DNA from 2 places in the Exiguobacterium sp. UBA7533 genome. Region 2 is predicted to be linked to the other one. Evidence: a T-box and tRNA genes for the amino acid it is inferred to sense, from the RefSeq annotation. Region 2 holds a T-box; the other holds one or more tRNA genes.
What was found. The T-box of region 2 lies ahead of ileS (isoleucine--tRNA ligase). A T-box ahead of a tRNA ligase gene usually reads a tRNA of that ligase, here a tRNA-Ile.

Region 1: it encodes a tRNA-Ile, which carries the amino acid that the T-box ahead of ileS (isoleucine--tRNA ligase) is inferred to sense. The anticodon was not compared.

The regions. Positions count from the first base shown of each region.
Region 1 is NZ_DLMP01000003.1:224,695-240,333, reverse strand. Features, by position in the region: gene B2U10_RS06765 (Na/Pi cotransporter family protein) at 114-1,757, shown strand; tRNA gene B2U10_RS06760 (tRNA-Met) at 1,884-1,957, shown strand; tRNA gene B2U10_RS06755 (tRNA-Ile) at 1,969-2,042, shown strand; gene B2U10_RS06750 (alpha-amylase) at 2,158-3,618, shown strand; gene B2U10_RS06745 (superoxide dismutase) at 3,712-4,320, shown strand; gene B2U10_RS06740 (peptidoglycan D,D-transpeptidase FtsI family protein) at 4,454-6,526, shown strand; gene B2U10_RS06735 (PstS family phosphate ABC transporter substrate-binding protein) at 6,752-7,696, shown strand; gene pstC (phosphate ABC transporter permease subunit PstC) at 7,786-8,727, shown strand; gene pstA (phosphate ABC transporter permease PstA) at 8,729-9,637, shown strand; gene pstB (phosphate ABC transporter ATP-binding protein PstB) at 9,733-10,509, shown strand; gene phoU (phosphate signaling complex protein PhoU) at 10,528-11,190, shown strand; gene B2U10_RS06710 (DUF4912 domain-containing protein) at 11,298-12,023, shown strand; gene B2U10_RS06705 (1,4-alpha-glucan branching protein domain-containing protein) at 12,055-14,238, shown strand; gene rpmG (50S ribosomal protein L33) at 14,343-14,492, shown strand; gene B2U10_RS06695 (5-formyltetrahydrofolate cyclo-ligase) at 14,550-15,095, shown strand; gene B2U10_RS06690 (DUF92 domain-containing protein) at 15,089-15,639, shown strand, end outside.
Region 2 is NZ_DLMP01000005.1:491,604-507,242, forward strand. Features, by position in the region: gene B2U10_RS10110 (hypothetical protein) at 55-711, shown strand; gene B2U10_RS10115 (hypothetical protein) at 770-1,006, shown strand; gene B2U10_RS10120 (GNAT family N-acetyltransferase) at 1,000-1,476, opposite strand; gene B2U10_RS10125 (hypothetical protein) at 1,493-1,822, opposite strand; gene B2U10_RS10130 (RNA-guided endonuclease InsQ/TnpB family protein) at 1,959-3,035, opposite strand; gene B2U10_RS10135 (hypothetical protein) at 3,156-3,368, opposite strand; gene ileS (isoleucine--tRNA ligase) at 3,379-6,462, opposite strand; T-box leader at 6,519-6,764, opposite strand; gene B2U10_RS10145 (GNAT family N-acetyltransferase) at 6,849-7,397, shown strand; gene B2U10_RS10150 (hypothetical protein) at 7,402-7,821, opposite strand; gene B2U10_RS10155 (hypothetical protein) at 7,964-8,347, opposite strand; gene B2U10_RS10160 (helix-turn-helix transcriptional regulator) at 8,349-8,555, opposite strand; gene B2U10_RS10165 (putative quinol monooxygenase) at 8,767-9,060, opposite strand; gene B2U10_RS10170 (SDR family oxidoreductase) at 9,081-9,905, opposite strand; gene B2U10_RS10175 (DUF2188 domain-containing protein) at 10,018-10,242, opposite strand; gene B2U10_RS10180 (DUF2975 domain-containing protein) at 10,385-10,852, shown strand; gene B2U10_RS10185 (methyl-accepting chemotaxis protein) at 11,236-12,981, shown strand; gene solA (N-methyl-L-tryptophan oxidase) at 13,052-14,194, shown strand; gene B2U10_RS10195 (hypothetical protein) at 14,253-14,522, opposite strand; gene B2U10_RS10200 (transcriptional regulator) at 14,673-15,191, shown strand; gene B2U10_RS10205 (hypothetical protein) at 15,267-15,639, shown strand, end outside.

The DNA of each region.
Region 1 (15,639 bases), on a different contig from region 2:
ATTGGATGTCGGGAAAACTGTTTACAAGTTCATCAGACCTTTACATAATAGGGGGGTCGAAAAAATAAACTTTACAAACACATCAATCCACATCAAATAAAGGAGCTGGCAAGATGAACTATGATTTGCAGGAAATGATTTTTACCTTCATCGGTGGACTTGGGATTTTCCTTTTCGGTATTAAGTATATGGGAGATGGTCTCCAAAAAACAGCGGGAGACCGATTACGTTATATCCTCGATAAGTATACGACGAATCCACTATTAGGTATCTTAGCAGGTATCGTCGTCACGATATTGATTCAATCGTCATCCGGTACGACTGTCATCGTCGTCGGACTCGTGAGTGCAGGTCTGATGAATTTACGACAAGCAATTGGTGTCGTCATGGGAGCGAACATCGGTACGACGATCACGGCCTTTATCATCGGGTTCAATGTTAAAGAAGCGGCACTTCCGGCAATCGCCATTGGTGCTTTCTTGATCTTCTTCTTCAATAAAGAACGTGTTCAGTATATCGGACAGATTTTCTTTGGTTTCGGTGCATTGTTTTACGGTCTCACATTGATGGGGGACGGGATGGCTCCGCTCGAATCAAGTGCCTGGTTCCGAGAGTTGACTGTCTCGATGTCGGATAACCCATTGCTTGGTGTATTCGTCGGAACTATCTTTACAGTTCTTGTTCAGTCGTCATCTGCGACGATTGGTATCTTACAGGAGTTGTATGCTGGTGACATGATCGATATCAAAGCGGCACTACCGGTCTTGTTCGGTGATAACATTGGAACAACGATTACGGCAGTACTTGCAGCACTTGGTGCGTCGATCGCAGCCAAACGGACAGCCGCCGCACACGTCATCTTCAATATCATCGGAACAATTTTGTTCTTGATCGCATTACCAGTGTTCTCAAGCTTCATCGCATGGATTACAGACGCGCTTGGTTTAGAACCGAAAATGCAAATTGCTTTTGCACACGGAACGTTCAATGTCGTCAACACATTGATTCAATGTTGGTTCATCGCACAAATCGCATGGCTCGTTCAAAAAATCGTACCAGGTACGGATACGACGATCGATTCAAAACCGCGTCATCTCGATCAAAACATCTTAAATCAATCTTCTGCGCTTGCCTTAAACCAAGCGAAACTTGAAGTTTTGCGTATGGGTGAATTCTCAAAAGACGCACTTGCAAAAGCACACCGTTACACGCAATCGCATGATAAAAAAGATGTTTCAGAATCCGAGCAGATTGAATATGCGATCAACTACCTGAATACAGAAGTGACGAGTTATCTCGTTAAAATAGCAGCACATGATTTATCAGAACGTGAATCAAACGATCATTCGTTATTGATGCACGCCGTCAATGACTTTGAGCGGATTGGTGATCATGTTGAGAATATCGTTGAATTAATCGACTTCCAGATCGTCAACCGGATTCAGTTCACCACATCTGCGAAGCGAGAGCTTGATGAGATGTATGTCCTGACACAAGAAATCGTCGCTTGTGCGATTCGCGCCGTCGAAGAAGACGATGTCACGCGGGCACGAAAAGTTCTTGAACTTGAAGGGAAACTTGATGCATTCGAACGTTCATTCCGTAAACAGCATGTACTTCGCGTGAATGCTGGTGAATGTACAGGACAAGCGGGAATGATCTTCGTCGACTTACTTTCAAACCTTGAACGAATCGGCGATCACGCGGTGAACATCACGGATCTCGTCCTTGAACAGCGGACAGCATTAATGAACTAAGCGTAGACTTATTTTAAAACAGCTGATTTCGAAAAAAATGAAATCAGCTGTTTATTTTTTTGAAATAGCATATTGACAAGTTTCGTCACATCTCGTAATCTAATAAGAGTAAGAAACATACATCATGGCGGTGTAGCTCAGCTGGCTAGAGCGTACGGTTCATACCCGTGAGGTCGTGGGTTCGACTCCCTCCGCCGCTACTATTACTTAAGGACCCTTAGCTCAGCTGGTTAGAGCTGACGGCTCATAACCGTCCGGTCGCAGGTTCGAGTCCTGCAGGGTCCATTTGGTTGAACGCTTCTCGTTGCAAACGGGAAGCGTTTATTTTTGTTCGCTCGGGGAATAGTAAAGGTATTGTAATAATATTCATACTATAGTAACTAAGGGAGAGCGAAGAGAGATGGAACGTAACCATACGATGATGCAGTTTTTCGAGTGGCATGTAGAGAATGATGGAAAGCACTGGCAACGTTTGAAAGAACGAGCGCCTGAATTGCGTGCTGCTGGCATCACGTCCGTGTGGATTCCCCCAGCATCGAAAGGTCAGTCGGATGAAGATACAGGATACGGGATCTATGATGTCTATGACTTAGGCGAGTTCGATCAAAAAGGAACGGTCCGGACGAAATATGGCACAAAGGATGAACTGGTCGAAGCAATCGAAGTTGCCCATGAGAACGATATCGCTGTTTATGCGGATGTTGTCATGAACCATAAAGCTGCAGCAGACGAACTCGAAACGATTAAAGTAGTGGAAGTCAATCCAGAAGACCGATCGAAAGAAATTTCAGAAGAGTTTGAAATCGATGCGTGGACGAAGTTTACTTTCCCAGGTCGTAATGGAAAGTATTCGGATTTCGTCTGGACACACGAATTCTTCAATGGAACGGATTTTGACGCGCGCGAAGAAAAAACAGGAATCTTTAAGATTTCCGGAAATAATAAAGATTGGAACAACCAAGTAGATGATGAGTTCGGCAATTATGATTACCTCATGTTTGCAAACATCGACTACAATCATCCGACGGTACGGGAAGAAATGATCCGTTGGGGACACTGGTTCAAGGACACGATCGATTGCCAAGGCTTCCGTCTTGATGCAATCAAGCATATCAACTATGAATTTGTCCGTGAATTCGCGAAATCGATGATGGAAAGCAGCGAAGGCGATTTTTACATGGTCGGCGAGTTTTGGAAGTCAGATCTCGACGATTGCCGTCATTTCCTAGACAGTGTCGACTACACGATTGATTTGTTTGATGTTCCGCTTCATTATAAATTCCATGAAGCTTCCAAGCAGGGAGAAAAATTTGATTTAACGACATTGTTTGCGGATACGCTCGTCGAGTCGCATCCGACGAATGCCGTGACGTTCGTCGACAATCACGATTCACAGCCTGGCGAGTCGCTAGAATCATGGGTGGATGACTGGTTCAAGCAACATGCCTATGCAGCGATCTTGTTACGTAAGGACGGATATCCATGTGTCTTTTACGGGGATTACTATGGCGTCCAAGGACCGACCCCTGTCGAAGGAAAAAAAGAGATGATCAATGCCCTGCTCTATACGCGCTATCATAAAGCATACGGAGAACAACAGGATTATCTTGATGACCCGCACTGTGTAGGCTGGGTTCGTCTTGGTGTCGATGAAATCGAGAACTCAGGTTGTGCCGTGTTGCTTTCGAACGCCGACATGTGCGAGAAACGCATGTTCGTCGGTGAAGAGCGTGCGGGTCAAGAATGGTTCGACTATACAAACCATCAAGATCATCCAGTCGTGATTGACGAAGAAGGATTTGGTGTCTTCCCGGTTCCGGGCGGAGGCGTCTCTGTTTTTGCTCCGCAAGAAGTCGAGTAAATCCGAGGGTCTTGACTTGCGTCAACACAGGTACTTTTGCTAGTCTTAAAGGGTATTGAAGTTTTCGAAAATAGCACAAAGGGGGACATGAACATGTCAAAATTTGAATTACCAGAACTCGGCTACGCTTATGATGCGCTTGAGCCACATATCGATGCTCGTACGATGGAGATTCACCACACGAAACACCACAACACGTATGTCACGAACGTGAATACGGCGCTTGAGGGTACAGAACATGAAGGAAAGTCACTTGAAGAACTTCTTCAAAACTTGGATGCTCTCCCAGCAAACATTCAAACTGCAGTCCGTAACAACGGTGGCGGTCACTGGAACCACTCATTCTTCTGGAAATTGTTGAAGAAGAACGATGGCGCTGCTCCAACAGGGGAACTTGCAACAGCAATCGACGAAGCATTCGGATCATTTGATGCATTTAAAGATGCGTTCGCAAAAGCAGCAACAACTCGTTTCGGTTCTGGTTGGGCTTGGTTGATCGTTGACGGTGGGAAATTGGCAGTCGTTTCGACTCCAAACCAAGATACACCAGTCATGGAAGGCAAAACGCCAATCCTTGGTCTTGATGTTTGGGAACATGCATACTATCTCAACTATCAAAACCGTCGTCCGGATTACATCAATGCATTCTTCAACGTCGTTGATTGGGACCACGTAGCGAAGCTTTACGCTGACGCGAAGTAATGGAAAGAAGCGTATCGTTCAATTGTGAACGATACGCTTTTTTTAATGCGGAAAATCATGGGATAGGTTGTTATGGAAAGTTTCCTTCTATATAATGAAACAAGATGACTTTTGAACGATAGGGGAGTACGCCATGGCTAAACGAATCACCGTACGAGGAAGACGGCGTAATCATCTGCCGCTTCGTCTGAATTTAATGTTCTTCGTCGTTTTTTTATTGTTTGCGATTTTGATTTTCCGTCTAGGAGTCGTTCAAATCGTCAATGGTGAAAAAATTTCGCGGGAAGTCCAAAAAACGGAGATGACTGCATCAAAGTATGAAGTACCACGTGGTAAGATTTATGACCGGGATGGTCGTCTACTTGTCGATACAATTTCTAAATACTCCATTGTATATCGTCGCGCACAATCGACGAAAGTAGATGAACGTATTGAAATCGCGCAGCGTCTCGCAGCAATCATTGATCTGCCTAAAAAAGACTGGAAAGTCACGGAACGTGACATCAAGGATTTTTGGGTCGCGACGAACACGGAAGAGTCGGATCGTCGTTACCAAGCAGCAGTGAAAAAGAAGTATCCTTCAACGGAAGCACAAAGTAAGCTTTCGATTGCGGAACAAGATCAAATCCGCCTGGATGCGATCACGAAAAAAGATATTGATTACGATGATAAGACGATGGAAGTCATTGCGATCAAACATAACATGGAAGTCGGTTATGCGCTTGATCCACAACTCGTCAAGCTCGGTGCGTCTGCAAAAGAGATGGCAATCATCGATGAAAATTTAGAAGATTTGAAAGGTGTATCGGTTGAACCGTTTTACGAACGCTCTTATCCGTATGAAGGAACACTTCGAAACATCTTCGGAAAGTACTCGAAGATTCCGGCAGAACAACAAGCGGAGTTCAAAGCAAAAGGATATAGTTTGAATGATCGTGTCGGGACTTCGTTCCTTGAGCAACAGTACGAAGATCTTCTGCGCGGGAAACCGGCATACGATGTGTACGAAACGTTTAATGGAGAACCGGTCGGTGATCCAAAACGTGAAGAAGGCGAGTCCGGGAAGGACCTCGTTCTAACCGTTGATGCGGAATACAATAAAAAAGTAGATCAAATCATGCAACAAGCGATCAAAATGGGTCGTGGCATGGGTAGTCGTTATTTAAAAGAAGGATATGCCGTCGTCATGAATCCACAAACTGGTGAGATTTTAGCGATGTCAGGTCAAAAGCTTGATCCTTCGACTGGGAAGTTCACGGATGTAGCGATTAATAATGTCTTGACGTCTCTTCAAATCGGTTCAACGATCAAGGGTGCGACAGTTGCGATGGGACTACAGGAAGGTGTCATTCGTCAAAACGAAGTCATCAACGATGCGCCGATCACAATCGGAGGTACAAAAAAAGGATCATATGTTAACATGGGACCGATTACGGATTTAACGGCGCTTGAGCGCTCGTCGAACGTCTATATGTTTAACATTGCGATGCGGATGGCGAAATATCCGAGCAATGGGATTGCTGGTGCGAGCGTGGATGGAGCAGCTGCCATCATGCAGAATTACTATAGTCAGTTCGGTCTTGGGGTGACGACAGGTGTTGATTTGCCTTACGAAGCAAAAGGTGTTCAAGGGACGCCAGACCGTGTCACGTTGTTGATGGACCGAGTCATTGGTCAGTACGATGCCTTTACGCCGCTTCAAGTCGCGCAGTACATTTCAACACTTGCGAACGGTGGTTATCGAGTTCAGCCTCACTTCTTAAAAGAAGTATTGGCGTCGAACTCGATTGAAAAGGGTACGAAAAAAGTCGATTACAGCTTTAAAACGAATTATCTGAACCGGATTGAAGTCAGTCAAGATAATATTGATCATGTCCGGGAAGGGTTGCACCGTGTTGTAAAAGGTGAGCGTGGTACAGCCAAAGTCATCGCACAAACTGGAATCGATGCTGCAGCAAAAACAGGTACTGCACAGGTCAGCGTCTATGGGGATGACGGAATCGCCTTACGTGACGGAAGCGGGCAACCGGTTCGTTCATTGAACTCGAATCTTGTCGGTTGGGCACCGTATGACAATCCAGAGATGGCGTGGGCCGTGTTCCTTCCTTACATGGAACAAGAGACTGTCAACTCGAAAATCGGTCATGATCTTGTCAAAGCGTACTTCAACGTAAAGGACGTACCGTGGCAGACTAAGCCAAATTAACTAGAAACTAAGCGAGGGTGAGCAATCACTCTCGTTTTTTTGTTTGTATTGACCTTTTTTTGTAATGGATTTCGAATTGTAAACACTAAAAAACACGCCTTTACAATTCTTTTACGTTGGATTCATTTCGTTTTAATAGTTCATCCGTAGTATAAGTCTTGTAAGGAAAACGGATAAAAAGTCGTAGCATCGTCAGCGACATACTTTCGAGGAGGAAAATTAATCATGTCTTGGATGAAAAAAACAGCACTCATTACAACGGTAGCATCAATCGCAGTAGTGGGGGCAGCATGTGGTAACGATAAAGGCGGTTCTGCTAGTTCATCTGATTTAAAAGGGAAAATCGCAATCGACGGTTCTTCTACAGTCTTCCCGATCATGGAAGCTGTCGGTGAAGAATATTCAACGGAACAACCTGACGTAAATGTCACAGTCGGTGTCTCTGGTACGGGTGGCGGATTCAAACGCTTCGTCGTCGGTGAAACGGATCTTTCGAACGCATCGCGTGAAATTAAAGAAGAAGAAGCAGCTGAAGCGAAAAAGAACAACATCGAATATACAAAACTTTCACTTGCATATGATGGTCTAACTGTTGCAGTCAGCAAAGATAATACATGGGTAAAAGAACTCTCGCTTGATCAACTCGAAAAGATTTGGCTCGATCCAAACGTTAAGACTTGGAAAGATGTTGATTCTTCTTATCCGGCTGAACCACTGAAGTTCTTCAGCCCAGGGAAAGATTCAGGAACATTCGACTTCTTCTCTGAAAAAGTACTTGAGAAGAAAGACATGCGTAAAGACGTTCAACTGTCTGAGGACGATAACGTACTCGTCAAAGGGGTTGAAGGAACGAAAGGTGCGATTGGTTACTTCGGTTATGCCTACTACGCTGAAAATAAAGATAAGTTAAAAGAAGTACCACTTTCAGCTGAAGGAAAAGATGCTGTCGATCCAACACCAGAAACAATCAAGGATTTATCTTACCCGCTGTCACGTGAAATCTACACGTACGTCAACAACAAATCATTGAACGATAAAAAACAGGTGGCAGACTTCGTGAAATTCACGAACGAAAACGCTGGAGATTTAGCTGAAGAAGTCGGTTATATCAAAATGCCACAAGATCGTTACGATGAAAACACAAAAGCAATCGAAGATGCAATGAAATAATCATCGAGTCATGAGGATGGCCCAACCGGGGAAGTCTGTACCGGTTGGGTCCCGTTCTCATGTCAAGAAGGAGTAGGGAGCGAAGAAGGATGAATTCAACACCCAATAAATCGGTTCGCGAGCTGATTCAACAGAACCGACAGCAAAAATTCAGTGTGAAAAACGTCATGGAACGCATCATGCCGATCGTTTTATTTCTGTGTGCGTTCGTCTCGGTCGTTACGACCATCGGCATCATTCTCACGTTAGTCATTGAAACCGAGCATTTCTTTGAAGTCGTTCCGTTCAAGGAATTTTTCGGCAGTACGAGCTGGTATCCACTGAACTCTCAACCAGAGTATGGGATTTGGCCGCTCGTCGTCGGTACACTTGAGATTACCGTGATTGCGATGCTAGTTGCCGTGCCGATCGGCCTCACGTCTGCGATTTATTTAAGTGAGTATGCGTCAGACCGTGCACGCCGTATCTTAAAACCGATTTTAGAAGTCTTAGCTGGTGTTCCGACGATCGTTTTCGGATTCTTCGCGTTGACGTTCGTCACACCACTACTCGTTAAATTAATTCCAGGCATTCAAATCTACAATGCGCTCAGTCCGGGGATCGTCGTCGGTATCATGATCATTCCAATGATCGCCTCGATTTCTGAGGATGCGATGAGCTCTGTTCCTAAAAAAATTCGTGACGGTGCGCTTGCTCTTGGTTCGACACGTCTTGAAGTCGCATTAAAAGTCGTTGTTCCCGCTGCCTTGTCCGGAATCATTGCTTCAATCGTACTCGGAATGTCTCGGGCGATTGGTGAGACGATGATCGTGACGATCGCTGGTGGTTCGAATCCGACAGCTGCTGTTAATCCACTCGAGCCGGTCCAGACGATGACTGCGTATATCGTTCAGGTCGCTTTAGGCGATGCTGGATTTGGAACAGTTGAATATTACAGTATCTATGCGGTTGGTACGCTCTTGTTCGTCTTTACGTTATTGATGAACTTACTCGCGAACTGGATCACACGCCGCTTCAGAGAGGAGTATTAAGATGGCCTTACCAGAAAAGCAACCTGTCACAAAAAAATTCATCGACCCGGTCGCAGTTAAGAAATCCATTAGCCAACGCCTCGTCGTCAACAATGTAACGAAAGTCATTTTCCTCGTCGGTCTGTTTTTCGGTCTCGTCGTCTTAGGTATTCTCCTATTCGGCGTCATCCGTGACGGTGCTTCGTGGTTATCACTTGAATTTCTACAAAACGCACCATCTCGTCGTGCGGAACGTGCCGGAATCTATCCAGCGTTAATGGGATCGATCTTCTTGATGCTCCTGATCATCCCGATGATTTTCATCATTGGTGTTGGAGCAGCAATTTATTTAGAAGAATATGCAAAAAAGAGTCGGATGACATCGTTCATCGAGGTCAATATCTCGAACCTCGCAGGTGTTCCGTCGATCGTCTTTGGTTTACTCGGATTAACGTTCTTCGTTCGTAATATGGGCTTCGGTTCGACGTTGATTGCTGGAGCTTTGACACTTGCATTGATGAGTCTTCCGGTCGTCATCGTTTCTTCTCAAGAAGCAATTCGCGCCGTGCCACAAGCGATGCGCCATGCATCACTCGCACTCGGTGCATCGAAATGGCAAACGACGTTCAAAGTCGTTCTTCCGGCATCACTTCCGGGAGTCATTACAGGAATCATCTTAGCTGTATCCCGAGCGATCGGTGAGACAGCACCGTTGATCATGGTCGGAGCTGCCATTTTCATCGCCCGTGCGCCAGAAGGGATCTTTTCAGAGTTCACGGCATTACCGATTCAAATCTATAACTGGACAAGTCGTCCACAAGCGGACTTCCAAGGTCTTGCAGCAGCAGGAATCATCATCTTGATGGTCATTCTCTTGACGATGAACTCGCTTGCGATCTGGATTCGGAACCGATTTTCTAAACGCTATTAATCGAACGAGATAGAAGGGATTTCTTTTAAGGAGGAAGACAGATGATGGATACGAAGCTGAATACGAAATCAGTCGTCACAGAAGGGGCAGAGCGTATGAACCAACCAGTAGTAGCACGCGAGAGCGTCTATAACGTTAAAAATTTAAATTTATGGTACGGTGACGATCACGCGCTTAAAGATGTCAATCTTGATATCAAAAAAAATGAAGTTACGGCAATTATTGGACCGTCAGGATGCGGTAAATCGACATTCATCAAAACATTGAACCGGATGGTCGAACTCGTTCCGATCGTGCGGACGAATGGTGTCATTGAGTATCACGGACGTAATATCTTTGAAAAAGAGTATGGTGTTGAAGAATTACGGACGTCTGTCGGAATGGTCTTTCAGCAACCGAATCCATTCCCAAAATCAATTTACGATAACATCGCATATGGTCCACGTGTCCATGGCGTTAAAAACAAAAAAATCCTTGATGAGATCGTGGAACGTAGTTTACGCCGAGCAGCGATTTGGGATGAAGTCAAAGATCGCTTAAATGAAAATGCCTACGGTCTTTCGGGTGGTCAACAACAACGTCTCTGTATCGCGCGTTGCCTCGCGATCGAGCCGGATGTCATTTTGATGGATGAGCCGACATCGGCACTGGACCCGATTTCTACATTAAAAGTAGAAGAACTCGTCCAAGAGTTGAAATCGGACTACTCAATTATCATCGTCACGCACAACATGCAGCAAGCTGCACGTGTATCTGACAAAACAGCATTCTTCTTGAATGGTGAAGTCGTCGAGTTCGATCAAACAGACCGGATCTTTGGAAATCCGACCGACAAACGGACGGAAGATTACATTTCAGGACGATTCGGATAAGAAGGGGAGACGAGACGAATGGCAGCGAACCGTACAATTTTTGGAGAAAACCTTGCAATACTCGATCAAAAAGTCTTTTTACTAGCACGAAAAACGATGCAACAAATCGCAACGACAGCAGAGGCGCTCGAAAAATATGATCAAGATATCGCACGTGGTGTCATTGCGAACGACAATGAACTCGATGATCTTGAACTCGAAATCAACGATGATGCGATCCTCTTAATCGCGAAGCAACAACCAGTTGCGACGGATTTACGACGGATCATCACAGCGATGAAGATTTCATCGGATCTCGAGCGGATTGCGGATTATGCAGGAAATATTTCAAAAGCAGTCCTTCGTGTCGAAACATTTCCATACGTCATCGATATCTCCTTGTTGAAGGAAGCGTTTGAGACATTACTCGATATGACGGAAACCGCAATCGTTGCATATCGTGATGGAGATGTCGAAAAAGCAAAAGCACTGTCTGATCTCGACAATGTCATCGATGAGACGACATACAAGGCGCTCCGTCAGTATATGCGTCATATGTCCTTGCAACCGATCGTTGTCGATGAAGTCATGCAATTCACGAACATTTGCCGATATATCGAGCGAATGGGTGACCACTTGACGAACGTCGGGGAACATCTGATCTATCTCGAAAAAGGAAAACATTATGATTTAAATGGGTGAACTAAGTAGGCAGGAGGAATTTCCTCTGCCTACTTTTTTTGTAAAGGGATTCGAAACACGTTTGTAGAATAGGAAAGAAGTGAATAATGACAGAGAGGTGATTGGGAATGCTTGAGCAAATCATTAAAATGAAAGAACAAGGGCTGACAACAAAACAAATCGCAGCTCAATTGGATACGACTGAAGGAAAAATTAAATATGCTTGGACCAAATATCGTAAATCATTGACAAATCAACCAACTGTAGAAGCACCGAAAGTAAAATCAAAAACTGTCAAACAGACCAAAAAGTCGACTGCACCGGTATTAGATGTCGTACCGTCTGTGCAAGTGATGCCATCACTCGAACGTGATGCGTTTGGAATGGCGACGCATTATGAAGATGATATTCTCCATGCGATCGTTCAGTCACCGACTGCGTTATATGTCTACTGGGAATTGTCTGAACTGTCGAAACAGTTGTTAGAAACGCATTATCACACGACATTTGATTCGTTCCGTAAAGAGTTACGCATCATTGACGTCACACTCGTCGATTACGAACAAGGACAAGCGAATCGTACGTATCAGTTCGAACTGCCTGAGATGACGAATGCTTGGTTCGTTCGACCAGTTGCCCCGAATACTACATACATCATTGAATGGGGCATTCAAACGATTGATGGAGATTTCGTTCCAGTACTACGTTCGAAACCAGTCGAGACACCACGTGACGAACCAGTCACAGACGGACGCTTCGCCGAAGTCGTGCATCATTGGCAATACGGTGAGGTCGAACAGCCGGAATGGGTCGAGGTATTACGCCCGTATTCTTATTTCGATCGCGTCCGATAATGGAATTAGAGAGAGGAAAGGAAGAGAAGCTATGCGAAAAGGATATTTTTCACTCGTCTTACATGCACACTTACCATATATCCGTCATGAAGAGGCGCATCGTCTCGAGGAACGGTGGATGTATGAAGCGATTTCAGAAACCTACATTCCATTATTGTGGGAAGTCGACCGCTTATCACGTCCGCTCGGTTGGACAGTCAGTATTTCACCGCCGGTCATCGAGATGCTTGCCGATCCACTGATTCAAGACCGCTACATCGAGCATATCGAGGACACATTACGTTTGATTCGTCAGGAACTGGAGCGAGAGCTTGACCAAAAGGAACGAGATGCTCTTTTATTCTATCAAGACCGCTATCAAGATTTATTGAATACGTTCCTTCACTGGGAAAAAGATTTGAACCGGGCATTCCGCCATTACAAAGAGCAAGGCTATCTTGATTTGATTACCTGTACGGCGACACACGGGTTCAGTCCTCACATGTTGTCTGAACAAGCGGCGCGCTCTGAAATTCAGACAGGCTTGAACTGTTTTGAACGCCATTACGGATTCCGTCCATCAGGTCTTTGGATGCCGGAATGTGCCTATACGCCAGGACTTGATCGGATTTTATATGAGGAAGGCATTCGCTATACGTTCGTCGATGAACATTCGATTTTAAACGCCGATCCAGCACCAAAACACGGAATCGGAGCACCCGTCTATTCTCCACACGGCGTAGCACTCTTCCCGCGTGATCAAATCATTTCCGGAAAAATCTGGAGTTCTGTTATCGGGTATCCGGGACATCCTGATTATCGTGAGTTTTATCGGGATCTCGCGTATGATCGGGAATGGGATCAAATTGCTGAGTTCATGCATCCGGAAGGCTTACGTTATGATACCGGGTTGAAATTGCATCGTGTAACAGGTGAGACGGATCAAAAAGACTATTACGTACGTGACTGGGCATGGCAACGAACAAGTGAGCATGCAGCAGATTTTGCTCAAGCACTTGGTGAACATTTAGATGCATATCAAGGACAAGACTTCCCGCCATTTCTCGTCACAGCACCATTTGATGCTGAATTGTTTGGTCACTGGTGGTTCGAAGGACCTGATTTCCTTGGTAAAGCGATGGAACGTCTAGAGGATCAGGCGATTGAGTCGATTTCACCAGCTATGTTCCTCGAACGTCACTTCCAAGACATCGATACGGCACATGTCGCGATGGGAACGTGGGGACGAAAAGGCTATGCGGAAGTCTGGATCAACGAGCGCAACGACTGGATGATTCGCCATCTCCACCAGCTCGAAAAGAGACTAGCAGGAATCGTTGCGCGAAATCGTCATCAAGATGCATTGACTGTCAAGGCGAAACGCCAGCTCATTCGAGAATATCTACTTGCTGTCTCAAGTGACTGGCCGTTCATTTTAGACGGACAGACGACAGCACAGTACGCTGCGAACCGGTTCCGTGAGCATATCTTACGTTTTGAAGAAACCGAACGTCGTCTCGATGCACAAGAATTAACGATGGACTGGTTGGAAGGGCGTTATCAACAATATCCGTTCTTGCAAGATGAAGACATTGAACCAGATGTTTTCTTAACGGCTCATGACTATTATGTTGCGGTCAAACGCGATGCTGCTTTGAACAAGGATGGTATTCTCATGTTCACTCGGGATTACGAACAATCTCACCGTCCAGTTCGTGATGTAGCTAGACGACTAGCGGCAGCGGGAGAGAACGTCTACGTCGTAACGGAACATCCTGAAGCGTATCGATTCGAGGAGGGTGTACATGTATACGGGGTACAAGTGACAGGTCTACCGCTCGTTCAAACATACAATCAACTGGCTGCGTTAAATCTAGCCTTCTTGCGTCAGGCGCAAGCCTTGGCGAAGATCGTTGACTTCCAAGTCGTCCATAACTTCAATATGGAAACAGCGTCAGCTGCCCAGGCAATCGCCAAGATGAAAGAGTTGCCACTCGTCAGTAATGTTTATGATGTCGAGAGTGAGCGTTCTCCGGATCGTTCAGGTGGTCTGGTCGTTGCGTTAAAACGACTTGAAGGAGACGCATTGCGTCAATCGGCTGTCGTTTATCTAGAACGGGAAGAGTCACGCAACGGGGTGGAACAGGAGTATCACGTTGAAAAGAAACCCCTTCGTTTTGAAGAGAACCTTGAAAAACCATATCAACACGTGACGAATCCGAAAAAGAACGGATGAACAGTTGCAATTCCTTTCCTTTCTTGGTACGATACTTGAGTATGCTTAACCTTATGTAAAGCAAAATCACTTGATACATCGAGAGCTAGATAGGAGGGAATTCCATGCGCGTTAAAATCACATTAGCTTGCACTGAAACTGGTGACCGTACTTATATCACTAAAAAGAACAAGCGTAACAACCCAGAGCGTCTTGAGTTGAAGAAATACAACCCACGTCTCCGTAAACACACACTTCACCGTGAAGTGAAATAATTGAGATGGAAGCCGTCACTTCGTGTGATGGCTTTTTTTGTGGAAAGGAAGACAGTTATGAACAAACAAGAAGTACGCCGTCTGATCAAAGAAAGATTAGATGTGATGGAGAACCGTGCTGAAAAGCAACGGTTAATACACGAACATGTTTTGTTATTGCCTGAATGGCAACAAGCGACTTGTGTCGCAATCACGTTAGCATTTCGAAATGAATGTGATACAAGCATATTGATTAAACAAGCGTGGCAAGAGGACAAGACGGTCTTGATACCGAAAGTAGTCGGAGAAGAGATGGTCTTTTATGAATACAGACCAGAAGATCAATTGCAGCATAATCAGATGGGAATCGCAGAACCAATGGATTCAGCTCGTCGCACTACACTTAATCAAGCGGGATTTTGTCTCGTTCCGGGACGCGCCTATCGACGGGATGGCTATCGCTTAGGGTGGGGAGGCGGTTATTATGATCGTGCACTCGTGACATACACAGGTTGTAAAGTATCCATCGCCTTTTCAGAACAGCTCTTTCCAGATTTTGAAGTGGAAGACTTCGATATCCCAGTTGATCTCATCGTCACGGACCAAGAGGTTATCCGATGTTAAGTGTTACGATTTTATTTTGTCTCATTCTCGCCTGGACTGGACGATATTTTCGCTTGTTGACGACAAGCGGGGCTGTCTTGACAATGCTCGTCGGCAGTGGTGTCTCATTTGGATTCGGCTTGAAAGGTTTAGTGGTGCTCTTACTCTTCTTTGGCAGCTCGAGTCTTTTATCGAAAATTGGGCGTTCTAGAAAAAAATCCGTGGACGCGATCGTCGAAAAAGAGGGTGCACGTGACGGATGGCAAGTACTTGCGAATGGAGGAGTAGCGTTCGTCGCTGCTATAGCCTACGCCATGACGATGAATTTTGCATATCTCTTGTTATTCCTATTCGTCATCGCGGCATCGAATGCCGATACATGGGCTTCGGAAATCGGTCCACTCTCAAGACGTGATCCATGGTCTTTGAAAACATTACGACGGGTACCAGCAGGAACGAGCGGAGCGATGTCGTTAATCGGAACGTTAGGAACAATTGCTGGAGCTGCGTTCATCGCTTTAGCAGCGCAGTGGATCTTCTCTCTTTCTTTGACAGAGGCCTTACT
Region 2 (15,639 bases):
TGACGGAAGGAAGTCTGATTTTTCAGATATATTTATGCCTGAGAGGATGTTTTGATGAAACTATTAATTGCTCAACCGAAACGCGAGACTGGGCTCGCACAATTCGAGCACGAGATTGCCGCTTATCCTGAAGTCGATCTGATCGTCTATCCGGAAGGCTATTGTACGGTCACGGAACTCGAACGCGTGCAACATCTTGCCAAGCAGTTCGAGACAGCCGTCGTCACGGGTTACAAGGATGAAGCGAATCTCGATCGCGCTGTCATCATCGATGCGAGCGGGAAGATTCTTCTTGATCGCGCAAAAACACCAGAAGCTGGACCGCTTTATACGCCTTCAACAGCAAACGATGGTGCGTTACGTTACGGGTACGTCCTTTGCCGCGAAATCTTTTTAGGAAAAGACGGACTAAGCGAGGAATCCGGACTTGATCTCATCTTCAATCCAATCGGTGTCGGCATGTTTAGTGAAGAACAGTACGTCGAATGGTCCGGTGAAGCGCGTATCATCAGTCAGGCGCAACAAGCGCTCATGATCGGGACGAGTCATGCCGATGGTTCGTACCGTAACTGTGGTTTTTCGATTCCGATTGCCTTCGTCTATGATGAGACCGGTGAGCCATTACTGTTGTCTCATAACGATACGCGGACACGCTTGTTTGATACGGTCACGCGGCACGTCGAGATTGTCGGTACACCGTCTTTATCGTAAACGAACACACGCTTCTTCTGGTCAGAAGAAGCGTGCCATCCCTTCAGGAGGTGCTCATATGTTCCAAACAGGTTGTGCTTCGTTCTTTTGGAAACGATATTTTTATGTCTTCTTTCCTTTATTCATCTTCGGCGTCAGTCACGAATCGTACTTGATCGATAATCCGTTAGCTAGCTTAGAAGACATCGGCGAGTTCGTCTTCTTCTTTTGCCTTTATCTCTTTAATTTTGCCGTTCTCTCTGCTTTGGTGACGAATTTGTGGTGGTTCTTCCTTCCGACAAAACAAGCTCACTGAGACACGGATTTTTGATACGAAACGAGTGTCGCTCGTTCATTGAGCGGTTGACTGACACCGGTCAATCGGTAACCCATCTTCTCATAGAAATAACAATTGCGCGTCTCTTCGCGAATCGTTCGCAGTTCCCATGTCGCAGCAGTCGGATACGCTGCTTCGACGAGTTGTATTGCGCGTTGTGCAATCCCTTCACCTTGACGGACCGGAACCAAGAACATCGGACTGATCGCGTAGCGACTTGGCGCTTTCGCAACGACACAAATCCCGCCGACGACGACATCGTCGACGATGATTTGATGAAACGTACTGCTCGGATGCGTAATCCGGTGAATAACACGATCGATCGATTCGTTCGCCGGATTCGTTGCAAAATCTTGATACCGCTCGAGCGTCTCTGAAAACGCCTCGATTTGAAGCGTATGAAGCTTCGCAGCGTCTGCAAGAGACGCTGTCTGTAATTGAATGTCCACTGAACCTCTTCCTTTCTTAACGGAACCACTCCCAAAATGGCGTGCCTTGCGCGACGATCAAGTAGTCGAGACATCGCTCGAAGCCGAACGGCATCGCGTCTTCCTCCCATTCCTCGAAATTAAGAAATTCCCCACTCCAAATCCGATTTCCTGCCGGACGATTCATCTCGTAGACGATCCACTCCCCGTCTGGTCCTGCGCCGATCGCCAAGAAGTTTTCGGGACATTCCCACATCTCGCTATACGTCAGGCAATCCTCGATTGAAAAGAGTTCGAACCCATCGTTGTAGGATAACGTTTCGTGTTGAAACAGCTTCGCCCCGTTATGTTGACTTGACACTCCCACGGCTAAAGCCGCAAGCCCACACCGTTGGTGAGGGTGGGATTCTCAAGTGCTTGGCGGACTCAATCCATTTCTGCTTCGTCCGAGCCTTGAGGTAGGGGTGTGCCATCACCCCTCCTGAGACAGACCGTATAGGTTCTCAGGCTGATGGACTGTTACCATCCATCACAGGTGCGTATCGAATGTTCATCGCACCGACGGCGTCTCGATGTCCTTTAAACCCACAGGCACACGTGTAGACCCTATCCCTCACCTTGTTCCTGACGGAACAGGATGGGCAGGTCTGACTCGTGTAGGCGGGGTTCACATACTCAACCTTGATGCCCGACAAGGCGGCTTTGTATTCGATGAAGGACGCGAGACGATAGAACGACCATGAGTGGAGGTTCTGGTTGTTTTTACGGCTTGTTCTTGCCGTCTGTCGGATGTTCGCCAAGAGTTCGAGGCGAATGACAGAGATTTTCTTCTGTCTTGCAAAATCGACGATGGCTCGGCTGACCTTGTGGTCCTTGTCCCGCATCCACCGCTGTTCCTTCTGATTGCGTCGTTTGATAGCCTTCGACTTCTTCTTTTTGCCGAGTGCCTTCCGTTCCGCACGGAACTTGCGTTTCATATACTTGTTCTTACGACCGTTCCCGAAGAAACGGGTCGTGTCGTCATCGGTGACGGCGACCGCCGGCACTTTCAGTCCGAGGTCAACCCCCATCACCCGTACCCCCGTCCGAGGGACGGTCGGGACATGGACGGAAATCTGAGCGATCCACTTCCTTCCCTTCTTCGTGACCCTGAGCGTCCCGAGTTTGTTGGCAAGGAGTCGGGTATTCCGATTGTCCTTGTCAACCATGGCAGCACGGAATCGCATCTTCACGGACTTCCCGTCCATCCAAATGGGGAAGGAGATGCTCTCGAAGTCGAAGAAATAGTTCTGATTGTTCCAGACGCAGACCGGCTTTTTGAGGACAGGGATGCGTTTGAAATCCTCTTTCCTCGCCTTCTTGTAGATGCCGACGGCATCTCCTGCGAGTTGGTTCTTCACGGCGCTCGGAAGGGGGGTGTCGATGTCCTTGCTCGACCACCTCTTCCCGTCCTCGGAGGCGACCATGTTCGCCACGACTCGGTTGGCGGTCTGGATATAGGTCTTGCCCATCCTTTTTAGGATGGCATCCTGACGATGCGTGGCATAGATTCGAACTTCTACCGTGACGACTTGACTCATCTTTGACACCTCCTTCATCATAATAATCAACTCCATTATAGAATTACTATAAATGCATTTCATCAGGAAGAACAGTCAGGGACATGCGGTGTCTGAAGACACCCGTCCCCGAACTCGCTATCATCCCACCCCTAAAAGAGTGGGCTTTCTCGCTCGTACATTCTGTAAGAACGTCTGATAGTCGTCTGCCGTCCACGCAGGTAACAGCGCGAGCTGTTCGTCCGTCGCTCCTCGGCTAAAGATGAAACGTTCTCGGGCTACTTCCCCTTCTTCTTTTTGGACCTCTAACAAACCGTCGACGAGTCGACCTTTTATTGCTTCTAATGCAATCATGCTCTTCTCCTTAACAATATTCTTTCGTTGGTGTGAACGAGACACCGACATCGTGTCCACCTAGTTGAACATCCCCTGCTCCTTGTAGCGGTTCAGTTCGCACGGAGGATAAGGCAAGGTGTTTGAATAACAAAGGCTCAAACGTCTCGACGATCGGTTGGAACGTCGCATCGACCGACAAGACGAGATCGATTCGGGCGTCCCGCGATAACGCTCGTGCCTTTCGTTCCGACTGGATATAACGGACGAGCTCCCGCATCCAGCGTTCCTGCTCCAGTGCTTCCGTGATCCGCGTATCGAGCGTCACGGTGAGTCCACCACTTGTCGCAGCAGCAAAACCCGTCTTGACGATCGGTTCGACGATGACGTCTGCTTGACGCACTTCGACTTCATCGCCTGATACGGTCTGGTAGATCAATCTTCCTGTCTCGAGCAAGTCTGAAGTCTCCTGTGCAGTCAGTTGTTGTAGCCATTGATGGATCGCATTCGCTTGCTGTGCGAATTTTGCTCCGGTTGCGCGGAAGTTCAGTCTTAGACGAAATCGTGTCGTCGCTTGCGTCGTCGGGACGATTTGGACGTCTTTTACATTCAGTTCCTCTTGGATGATTGCCGTATAGTCCGCCCACGAAAAGGTTTCGCTCGATTGGACGCTTAGGCTAGCAAGCGGTTGTTTGACTTTTAAGGCATGCGTATTACGAACTTGTCGTCCTAACTCGACGACAGACATGACTTGCATCATCTCATATTCCAGATCAGGTCGGAGCATCTTTGGATCGACAACCGGATAATCCGCTACATGCACGCTCATTCCTGTTAATCGCTGATAGACATCATCAGCAAGGTACGGCGTGAACGGAGCGAGTAGTCGTGCCGTCGTCGAAAGTGCGAAGTGGAGCGTCGTGTACGCGGCTTGTTTCTCTTCCGACCAGTCAGCTTGCCAGAAACGTTCCCGAGAACGGCGGATGTACCAGTTACTGATCTCATCGACGAGTTGCGCGAGACTCCGTGCTGCTTGAGTCAATTGATAATCGTCCATCGCATCCGTCACATCTTGCGTCGTTTGATGGACACGCGAGAGCAACCATTCGTCGAGACGCGTCCGTTTTTGCGGACGTGAGCCATCAAATCCGTCCAATTCTGCATACGTCAGATAGAACTGGACAGCATGATCCAGCGTATCGACTAGTTTTGATTTTGCTTCTTGGACAATCCGCTCGGCAAACCGTTTCGCACTCCACGGACTGCTATCGACGAGTAGCGCCCAGCGCAGGCTATCAGCACCATATGCTTCGATCAATGCCACTGGATCGAGGGCATTCCCACGACTCTTCGACATCTTCTGTCCGTTCTCATCGAGGACGTGACCGAGTGCGAGGACGCGCTTATAGGCAGGCTGTCCTGTGAAGAGTGTCGAGATCGCTTGCAAACTGTAGAACCAGCCCCGCGTCTGATCGATGCCTTCGATGACGACATCGGCTGGATACCGGTTAAGCGTCTGCGTCCGTGATGGATAATGCTGTTGCGCGAACGGCATCGCTCCGCTATCAAACCAGACATCAATCACTTCTGGTGTTCGGTGCATCACTCCTTGACACGTCGGACACGAAACCGATAACGCATCGACGTACGGTTTGTGCAGTTCGACGGATTCCGTTGGTGTTGTCGTCCGGTGCAACAAGTCAGCCTTGTTTTTCGGAACAAACGTCGTATCACACGCTTCACACTCCCAGACGTTCAGTGGTGTGCCCCAGTAGCGATTACGACTGATGTTCCAGTCGACGAGTTGCTCGAGGAACTTCCCGAACCGCCCTTCCTTGACGTGATCGGGATACCACGTCACAGACGCATTGTTCGCAAGGAGTTGTTCCTTGACGGCCGTCGTCTCGATGAACCAGTTATCTTGTGCGTAATAGAGCAGTGGCGCGTCACATCGCCAACAATGTGGATAGCTGTGCGTGTAGCGTTTTTTCGAAAACAAGCGTCCCCGTTCTGCGAGCAACTGGATGATCGCGACGTCTGACTCTTTGACGAATCGTCCAACGAGTGGTGGAACGGCATCCGTGTAACACCCAGCAGCATCGACGACGTTAACGAATGACAGTCCGTTTTCCCTTACGACCCGGTAATCCTCTTCCCCATACGCTGGGGCAAGATGGACAAGTCCGGTTCCACTCGTCGCTTGGACAAAGAAAGCCCCGACGACCGTGTGACCGTTCTCCGGCGTCACGAAATCAAACGGTGGTGCATAACGCAAGCCGACGAGTTCCGCACCAAGCTGTTCGGATACGACCTCGACGGATTCCGAGAACAGTTCAGCGACTAACGCTTTTGCGACAATGAATAGCTCTCCTTCAAACGATACTGTGACGTACGTCAATTCCGGATGAACCGCCACCGCGACGTTTGCCGGTAACGTCCATGGTGTCGTCGTCCACGCAAGTAGAAACGTCTGCTCCATGCCGACTATTGGGAGTTTAACCGTCGCCGATAAGTCCGTCACGTCCTGATAGCCTTGCGCGACTTCATGGGAACTGAGTGACGTCTGACAGCTCGGACAATACGGTGATACACGATGTCCCTTCGTCAACCAGCCTTTGTCATGGATCGTCCCGAGGATATGCCAGACGCTTTCGATATAATCGTCCTCCATCGTCACGTAAGGGTCATCCATGTCGACCCAGTAGCCGAGTTTTTCCGTGAAGGAACGCCACTGTGCCTCGTAGGAGAAGACACTTTCCTTACAGCGTGCGATGAATGCTTCAACACCGTAGTCTTCGATTGCTTGTTTGCCAGAGATCCCGAGTTGTTTCTCGACACCGAGTTCGACCGGTAGTCCATGCGTATCCCAGCCGGCTTTTCGCTCGACCCGAAACCCTTTCATCGTCTTATAGCGGGCGACGGTATCCTTGACGGTTCGTCCGAGCGCATGACCGACGTGGGGTAATCCGTTCGCAGTCGGAGGTCCTTCGTAGAATACGAATTCCGCTTCCGTGCGTTGCTCAATCGATCGTGCGAAGACCTGGTCTTGTTTCCATCTGTTTCGGACACGCGCCTCGCGTTGTTGTACGGTTTCTGCTTGGTTTTGTGACGTCATCTCTTGTTCGCTCCTTTGTCAGTAACTAAGAGAATACAAAAAAGTCCGCCCCCTTTGACAGGGACGGACTTCACCGCGATACCACCCATATTCCGTCGAGAATACTCGTTCTCGACAGCACTTAGTTGCACACTATCATGTGCATTCCATGTAACGGTGGACACCCGGTCACGCTTACTGAATGGTTCAGCGTGACTTCTCAGAGAGGATCTTCATGATTGATCTGGCTACCGGTTCTCAGCAATCCCGGTTTTCTGTAAGGCAGAGGGACAATCATTACTCTTTCTCGTCAACGAAATGATATGCTCTTGTTGTGGAGAATCTTACCATATGCCTTAAACACTGCACAATAACTTTTTACATTTTCTTGCAAAGGAGTTTTTTGAATGTTACATACTTTCCCAACGCTTAAAACGGATCGTCTCGTCTTACGCGAAGTGTTACCCGAAGATGCTACGAGTGTCCTAGCCTATTTATCAGACGAACACGTCGTCAAACAGATGGGACTCGCCGCCTTTCAATCAGAAGCAGACGCGCTTGAAGAGATTGACTGGTATGCCTCAATTCGTCGTGAGGGTACGGGTATCCGTTTTGGGATTGCGTTATCAGGAGACGATGTCATCATCGGTAGTTGCGGTTTCTTGAATCAAGCGGAACGCCATCAGCGGGCAGAACTTGGGTTTGAGTTGAGCCCTGCCTATCAGGGACAAGGCATCGCGAAGGAAGCATCGCTTGCGGTCATCGAATATGGCTTTACAGAACTTTCGCTCAACCGAATCGAAGCACTCGTTTTACCCGATAATGCCACATCGCAACGATTGCTTGAACGACTTGGTTTTCAGCGTGAAGGGTTGCTTCGTCAATATGAAAAAACACGCGGTCAATTTGATGATTTGTATATGTACTCGTTATTGCAGAGTGATTGGTCTGTCTAAGGTCTCACATTAGATTTCTGGACTCTAAGTCTTTTATCCGTCGGTAGACTTCTTCTACTTCTGATTGTGCAAACCAGATATCGGGATGCTTTTCAAACATCAACAAACTGATATACAAATCGATGTTATCAGGATCTAGTTCGGCTGCTTTTTTGGCATGGAATAAAGCGATTACGCAAGCTCCCTCGAGATGACAAAGTGGATGTAGCATCAATGAAGATGTCAGATCATGTATCTCACTTGATTCATGGTGTTGTAGTAAATAATTCATAAAAGCATATATAGTGAGATTAAACGTCTCAAACCCTACACTAAGGATCATGTCGAATCGCTTTTTTTCCGTTAACTCCAAAAATAGTTTCGCTGCTTTCTCAAAGTCCATCACAGCAATATATTTTCGCAACCGGTACTCTAACTCTTCCACGTCGGTTGTCCTCCTCGATTGAAAATCCGCTATTGTTCATCAACATTTTCCACTAACAAAGACATGTTCTTAATACTTAGAATGTGTCTTTTTATAATGTATTACAATATTTCTCCTACAGATGCTCAACTATCATTCCTTTTCATCGATAAGATCGTGCTTTCATGAACTCAATGATCGGTAAGATAACTAAAGCAATCGCGAATAAGACGATCAATAACAGATTCGCTGATTTATGTAAAAAGTAATCGAGACAGATACATCCAAAAATCAGGACAATCAGGATTTTATAGCTAATAAGTCCACTCTCCGCCGTAATCTTTTTGCCGAGCTCATCATCAGGTACCGGACGCTCGTCCTCTCCTGACCGTGCCCACGTAAAATACGAGAAGAACATGATCAACAGAATTGCCAATTGAACGATCGAGAAGAATGTGACATTGTTTTCAAAGATCATACTGATGACGGTAAGGCTCGCTATCGTCACGAGTGATACTAAAAATAGAACTGTTTTTTTCTTAGACATCTCATTCCTCCTGTTCTGAAATGAACAGATGATCGACTTGTGTTCGTAAGACTTTGGCGATATTAAATGCTAATTGTAAAGTCGGATCATACTTGTTGTTTTCAATCGCATTGATCGTCTGGCGACTGACCTGACAGCGGTCAGCCAGTTCTTGTTGCGATAATTTTGCTGCTAGACGTCGCTCCTTGATGTGGTTTCTCACGTTCATTCCTCCACGACGTGTCAAATTCTTTTTACATCTCCACTGTAATGAACTTCCATCATTATGTCAAAAACTATTGACATTTCAGATTCAAATTTAATATGAAAAAGCACTTTCTGTTCATCAGAAAGTGCTTTGATCTTTATCTCAAGTAGCTTGAAATTTCTTTTTATCGTTCAGGATTGATCGTCTGACATGGAGAGTAACTAAAATGTTCTTACATATGAACTCGAAAAGTATTTGTTTCTTCTACTACGACTACCGGTAGACTAGGAGCAAGCGGAACGAATTTTTGTAGCTCATGCGAGAGCGAGTCTTGATACGCAGCTGCGGAACTCCAAATCTCGTATGTGAGAATCGTCTCCGATTGTTTATCTGACACATTAATCGTATATAAAATACATTCGGATTGTTCCAAGACAAGTTGTTGTAGCTCATTCAATACTTGAAATAAAGCTTCCTGATCATTTTCTGTGCATTTATAATGTGTCAGAACACCAAACTGATCCATGCCACTTCCTCCTCACTCCATCAAGCTAATTCAATCCCACCAGTGACTCCATAAATTTGTGCTGTGATGTAACTTGCTTCGTCTGAGGCAAGTAGCACATAAGTACTTGCGAGTTCAGCAGGCTGACCACAACGCCCGAGTGGCGTGTCTTTTCCGAAATCCTGCATCTGATCCGGCAGTAATCCTCCTGTGAACTGAAGTGGCGTCCAAATGGGACCAGGTGCAATACCATTGACACGTATGCCGCTCGGTGCTAATTGTTTCGCAAGACCTCGCGTAAAGCCATTTAAAGCAAATTTTGTCGATGCGTAGTCTAGCAATATTTCACTTGGATGATAAGCTTGAACCGATGTAGTCGTTATGATTGTCGATCCAGGCTTCAAAAATGGAACTGCTGCCTTCACCATCCAAAATGCAGAGAATACATTGACTTCGAATGTTCTTTTAAGTTGTTTTGTCTCAAGATTTGAAATATGCTCTACAGGGTTCTGTGTCCCTGCAATTAATGTCAGCGAATCTAATCCGCCTAGGCATTGATGTGCTTCTTGGACGAGTTGAACGCAGTACGCTTCATCGGATAGGTCACCTGGAATTAAATACGCTGTACGCCCTGCTTGTTCTACCAGTGCTTTTACTTCTTCGGCATCTGCTTGCTCTTCAGGTAAGTATGAAAGGACCAGGTCTGCCCCTTCCCGCGCATAAGCAATGGCAACGGCTCGACCGATACCTGAATCTCCGCCTGTAATTAAGATTTTTTTGTTGAGTAATTTATTGTTTCCTTTATAGGATTGTTCTCCGTGATCCAGTTGTCTCGTATGTTCAATCGAAAAGTTCGCCTCAGCCATAAAACATATCTCCTTTATACTTGTTTAAATTATTTTTCCCTGCCACACATAATTCAAACCGATTTTTAGTAGAGTAAAAAAAAGCACTTCCTATACATTCAGGAAGTGCTTTTTATCCTTTTGGCGGGAAAGGATCATGCCCATACGAATCCTTTTCACGAACTTGTCCTTCTTTATTGTGAATCAATAATTCTGTTTTTTGTTTTTTCGCAATCCGTCGCCCTTCTGCGATAGCTTCTTTCTGTGTCTCGAATCGTTTTGTTGCTCGGGTCGCTCCGGCTGCTTTCACTTGATAACCGCCTTTGGGATGCGGGGAGACATGTTGATTTCGTCGCATAGTATAGCTCCTTTCTGCGGTATGTTTCATCTCTAAATACTTGCTTGAGATCCACATGTCCTCTACCTTTAAAATTTTAATAACATTTTATTTTATGAAGTATACTAAAAGAAAGTGTCCGACTTGAAAGGAAGCGTGAATCATGAACCGGCTCATTTGGCATGTTCGTTATTTAAAATTCATTATGATTTGTATCCTGATCGGTTTGTTATGCATAGCTGGTATTGGAATTCCTCTTGTATGGCATGGACTTTCAGAACAATTGCTCTTCGAACGCCCTGGCTACTTCGTATTGATCATGGCCTATATCGTGTTGATTCCAGTCCTGTTCATTTTGATTCAAATGTTGCGGCTATTGCAATACTTTGTGACGGACCCGCTTCCATTGCCTTTAATCACATCTTCCATCCAATCATTGAAGCTGAATTGTTACGTGATTTCAGTAATGACCTTATGCGTCTTCCCTGTCTTTTTTTACATCGGTCAAATCGATGATGCACCTGGCTTGATCCTCGTTGGTATTAGTTTAATCCTTATCCCTTTGACAGTTGGTTCCTTACTTGCTTGCATACAACAACTTCTATTACGAAACCTGCAGTCCGTCAAGTAATTTACGCCCTATCACATTGATGTGTGTCCTGATGTCCCTGTTTCAACAGGATTTTCGATTGACAATGTAAACACGTCATTAATCGAAAGGTTGCCTTTTTTGTGCTGACCGCATGTCTTCGTAATTCATTTTCATATACATGTCTTGCTTTGATTCGATGATCGACTTCACTTTCCATCTCGATCCCTCTTCCCTCAATTTGTATTTTTTTCTATTTAATATGTGCCCTGAATCATTCTTGATAAATCCTTTTTTTAGAAGAAATAGTTTGTCTTCCAGCGGTGGCATAAAAAAAATCGTTAAAAGGTCCTGTTTAATATGTATTTTACCGACCGATAAATGAATTATAGATAGAAAATATGAGTTGAGAGGACTAGTTACACGTGAAGAACACAACCAAGAACCATTCCATCCGAACACGCCTTTTAGTAATGATTAGTTTAATTTTGATTGCCTTTTTTGTTTTTAGTAGTCTGGCCTTATACTTCAATACGAAGCAAACTGCGGTTTCAACGCTTAAAGCGACCGCCGAAAAGGACGCGCTTCGCATCAGCAAGACATTCGACACGGCGGCTTACAGCGAATTTCTACAATCGCCTATCGCGTCTGAGCAATATGAAACGTTACGAAACGAACTCGATACATTACGTAAGCAAAACGGACTCCTGTATGCATACACAGTACGCATCGACCAAAATAAGGTCCGTTTGCTGATTGACGGTCTCCCAAAGAAAGATGCGGCTAAAATTGATGCGCCAGCAAGCGGTGCAAAAGTCGCGGATATGCAAGATGTTTTAAAAGGCGACACACATGCGACGGACATCATTAATGATCCTGTGAATGGACAGTATATGAGCATCTACGTTCCGTTAAAAGATGCGTCCGGTCAAGTCATCGGTATTCTTGGAACCGACATCGCTGCGAAGGAAGTCAATGCGCTTACGACGGATCTATTACAACAAAACGCTCCGATTTTCATCGGGTTAATGCTCCTGCTGTTAACGATCACCCTCGTCTTGCTCTACATCGTGCTCGGTCGAAAATTACGTCCGCTCGAGACGTTACAGAAAGTCGCCGCCTTGATTGCCGACGGACGACTGAATCAGGCGAAACAGACGTTGAGCGATTTGACAATCGCTTCAAAGGACGAAATCTATGCGCTTGCGACCTCGATTCGTGATATGAATGAGATGCTGCGGACGATGATCGTTGATATCAAACAGACAGCCACTCTCGTCTCGACGACGAGTCAATCGATTGATCAAAGTACATCAGAAGTACTCGACGGATCTGAGCAAATCGCTCATACGATGTCGGAAATCGCAACGGGAACTGAAAGTCAGACGCAAGTCACGCTTTCATTGAATGACGAGATGAATCAGTTCGCAGCATTAATCGAGACGACGAATCAGTCTGGTGTCGAAATTCAAGGAACGACGGATCAGATGGCAATACTGACACGAGTCGGACGGGATCAAATGTCTGCTTCTGTCGAACAGATGCGCCACATTCATCAACATGTCACCCAGTCTGCTGAACAGATTGATCTACTGAAACAGCAATCATCGGATATCCAAACGCTCGTCGGCATTATCCGCGGTATTTCCGAGCAGACGAATCTACTTGCCCTCAATGCCGCGATCGAAGCAGCACGGGCTGGCGAACAAGGCAAAGGCTTCGCCGTCGTTGCGACCGAGGTCAAGAATCTCTCAAGTCACGTCGCAAGTAGTGTCAGTGAAATCGCAACAATCGTCACCTCGATTGAAGACAGTGCGCAACAGATGCAACACAGTTTCAAGACGACGGTTGAAGCAACAGCAGCCGGTAAGCAGATCGTCCTTGATACGGATACAACGTTCGAACGGTTGACGGATCAAGTCACGCACGTCTCGTCAGCAACACAGCAGATGACGCAACAGATGGAAGACGTCTTGCAGGCAGAACGATTCATTCGCAATGCCTTGACGGAAATTGCAGCTGTCTCGGAAGAGCATACGGCAAGTAACGAGGAAGTCGCCGCTGCGTCTGAACAGATGATTGCGACGATCACGACGTTGCATACGCTCGTAGGTGATTTAAACGCACGAACGGAACACTTAGAACAAGAAGCCCGTCGCTTCGAGATCTGATATCACATTTGTCATGTTTTGGTTCTCACTTTATACTGGTATGAATATACATATGAAGGAGTCGAACCACATGTCCCAATATGATGTCATCATCGTCGGTGCCGGATCCATGGGAATGGCTGCCAGTTACTATCTTTCACGAACCAATCAAAAAATCTTACTACTAGACGCCCACAATCCGCCGCATGATCAAGCAAGTCATCACGGGGAGACACGGATCATCCGCCATGCCTATGGTGAAGGGGAAGCTTACGTACCGCTCGCGTTAACTGCGCAACGCTTATGGTACGAGTTAGAACAGGTCAGTGGTCGGAGCTTGTTCCTGAACACCGGAGTCTTGAATGCCGGTCAACGCTCGTCCCGTTCGATGCAGACGATCATCAAGAGTGCAGCGCAATACGATTTACCGCTCGAGGTCCTGACGGCTGAGGAAGTTAGAATCCGCTGGTCCGGCTTAACGATGCCCGACGATTATATCGGTTGTTTTGAACCGACGTCCGGTGTATTGAAATGCGAGGATTGTATTGAAGCATACCGTGACCTTGCTGTCGCGAACGGTGTCGACATCCGGACGAATGCAACAGTGACGACGCTTACTGCTCATGCCACTGGTGTTGACGTGACGGTTGGATCAGACATCTATTCAGCTGACGCGTTGATCGTCGCAGCCGGGGCTTGGTCTGGTCCGTTGCTCGAACAGACCGGCCTCTCCTTACCGCTTCGCCCGGTCCGAAAGACGTTTGCCTGGTTTGAAGCAGCGGAAGAAGTATTTAACGATGCGGCGTTCCCTGCTTTTGCCTTTGATACACCCGCCGGTTATTATTACGGTTTTCCAAGCATCGCTCAAGCCGGTCTGAAAATCGGACGGCACGATGGTGGCATCTCGGTTGATCCGAATCATCCACGCCGTCCATTTGGTCAAGAAGCCGGTGATCTGGCAGATTTACGACAGTTCACGAACACATTCATACCCTCGATCGATACCTTATCTCATGGTAAAGCATGTCTTTATACGATGACACCAGATGAGGACTTCATCATCGATCTGCACCCGGACTATCCGCACATCGCGATCGCCGCCGGCTTTTCCGGTCACGGATTCAAGTTCAGCAGCTTGGTCGGAAAAGTACTCAGTGAATTGATCATGGAACGATCGACGAATGAACCGATCGCACCGTTCGCCATTGAACGATTTGCGAAACAAGGCATATGAAATGACAAAGACCGGCAACGAAAATTCGTTGTCGGTCTTCTCTTTCAACGGTATGATTTCACACCGATTCCTTCGATTCTTGCTGATTTTTTGCAGCTAGTTTTTCATGCTGCTTTTTTTCATCTTCACTCCACCAGCCGTGGATAAATAATACGAGTCCAACGAGCAATGCACTTATCGGGAAAAACGATAAATTGTATTCTCCAAGGTTTTCTCCTAGAAATTCGGGTGATAATTCAATATACGCTTGGAATAATTGAACGATAAAGAATAAGAAAAAACTAGTAACGAGTGCATATGTACCATAGCGATAACTTATATTTTTCATATGATGACTCCTTTCTTTACAATATTCTAGTATAAATCATTCAAGAGAGGCATCACATTTCCTCTTTTTTCATTATCATTTTTAAGAATGTTTCCAAAAACATGCTAAGATAGTTTTAGGAAACGATTAAATGAAGGAGGGGAACACTACGTGAACTTTAATCTCTTCAAAAACCATGTCCGTTTTAAGATTGCGCTCGAATTGATTGATCTCGAAGATGGTTTATCAATCATGCAACTGAATCAACGCTTAACGGATGTACCGCAGTCGACCTTATACCGGCAAGTTAATGCGATGATGGACGATCAGTTGTTGAAAGTCGTCGCCGTCCATCGTGTCGGAAAAGTCGAGGAGAAAATTTATGCCTTGAACACAAGCGGTTATCAAATTAGCGAAGCAGACTGGAACAGTGCGACGTACGACGAAAAAGTGAATTTCGTCTCGTTCTACTTCATGTATGTCTTACAGCAGTACCAAACATACTTCGAACAGACCGTTCAAACGGAAGGTCAGGACCACTCGACGTTCTCAATTGCTAAACTGCAGCTGACGGATGAAACCTTCAATGATTTCCAACAGGACATGCGGACATTGCTCGAAAAATATCATCATCTGGAGACGGAAGACCGGGCAAGAGAACGGACTGTCTCACTCGTCATCTTACCGTAACTATTCTCTGTTTAAGGAGGCTGTTTTTATCAAAATGAAACGAGATCATATTGCGAGGGAGAGAACATGGACCCTATGAAACACATCAAAGAAGATCTTGATGCAATTGTAATGGACACGTTGAACATAAAAGCAGAGCAGATTCTTAAGATTGGTGAAGGAGCTTGGCACACTGTGTATCAATTAAAGAGAGTAGATGATCAAGACCTTGTAATTCGAATGAAAAAAAATGATGCTTATGGCGAATTACAACAGATTGATGAACAAGAGTTGACTACAGAGTATGAGTCAACGAAAGCTTACTATTTACACGCCAATACAAGTGACCAACATGTCTGTCCTGACTTTTATGAATATTTTATTGAAGATGACACAGTATTCACAGTAGAAACTTTCATGGGTCGTGGAACAGACTTATTGTTACTCAATCAGAATAAAGCCCATTCTT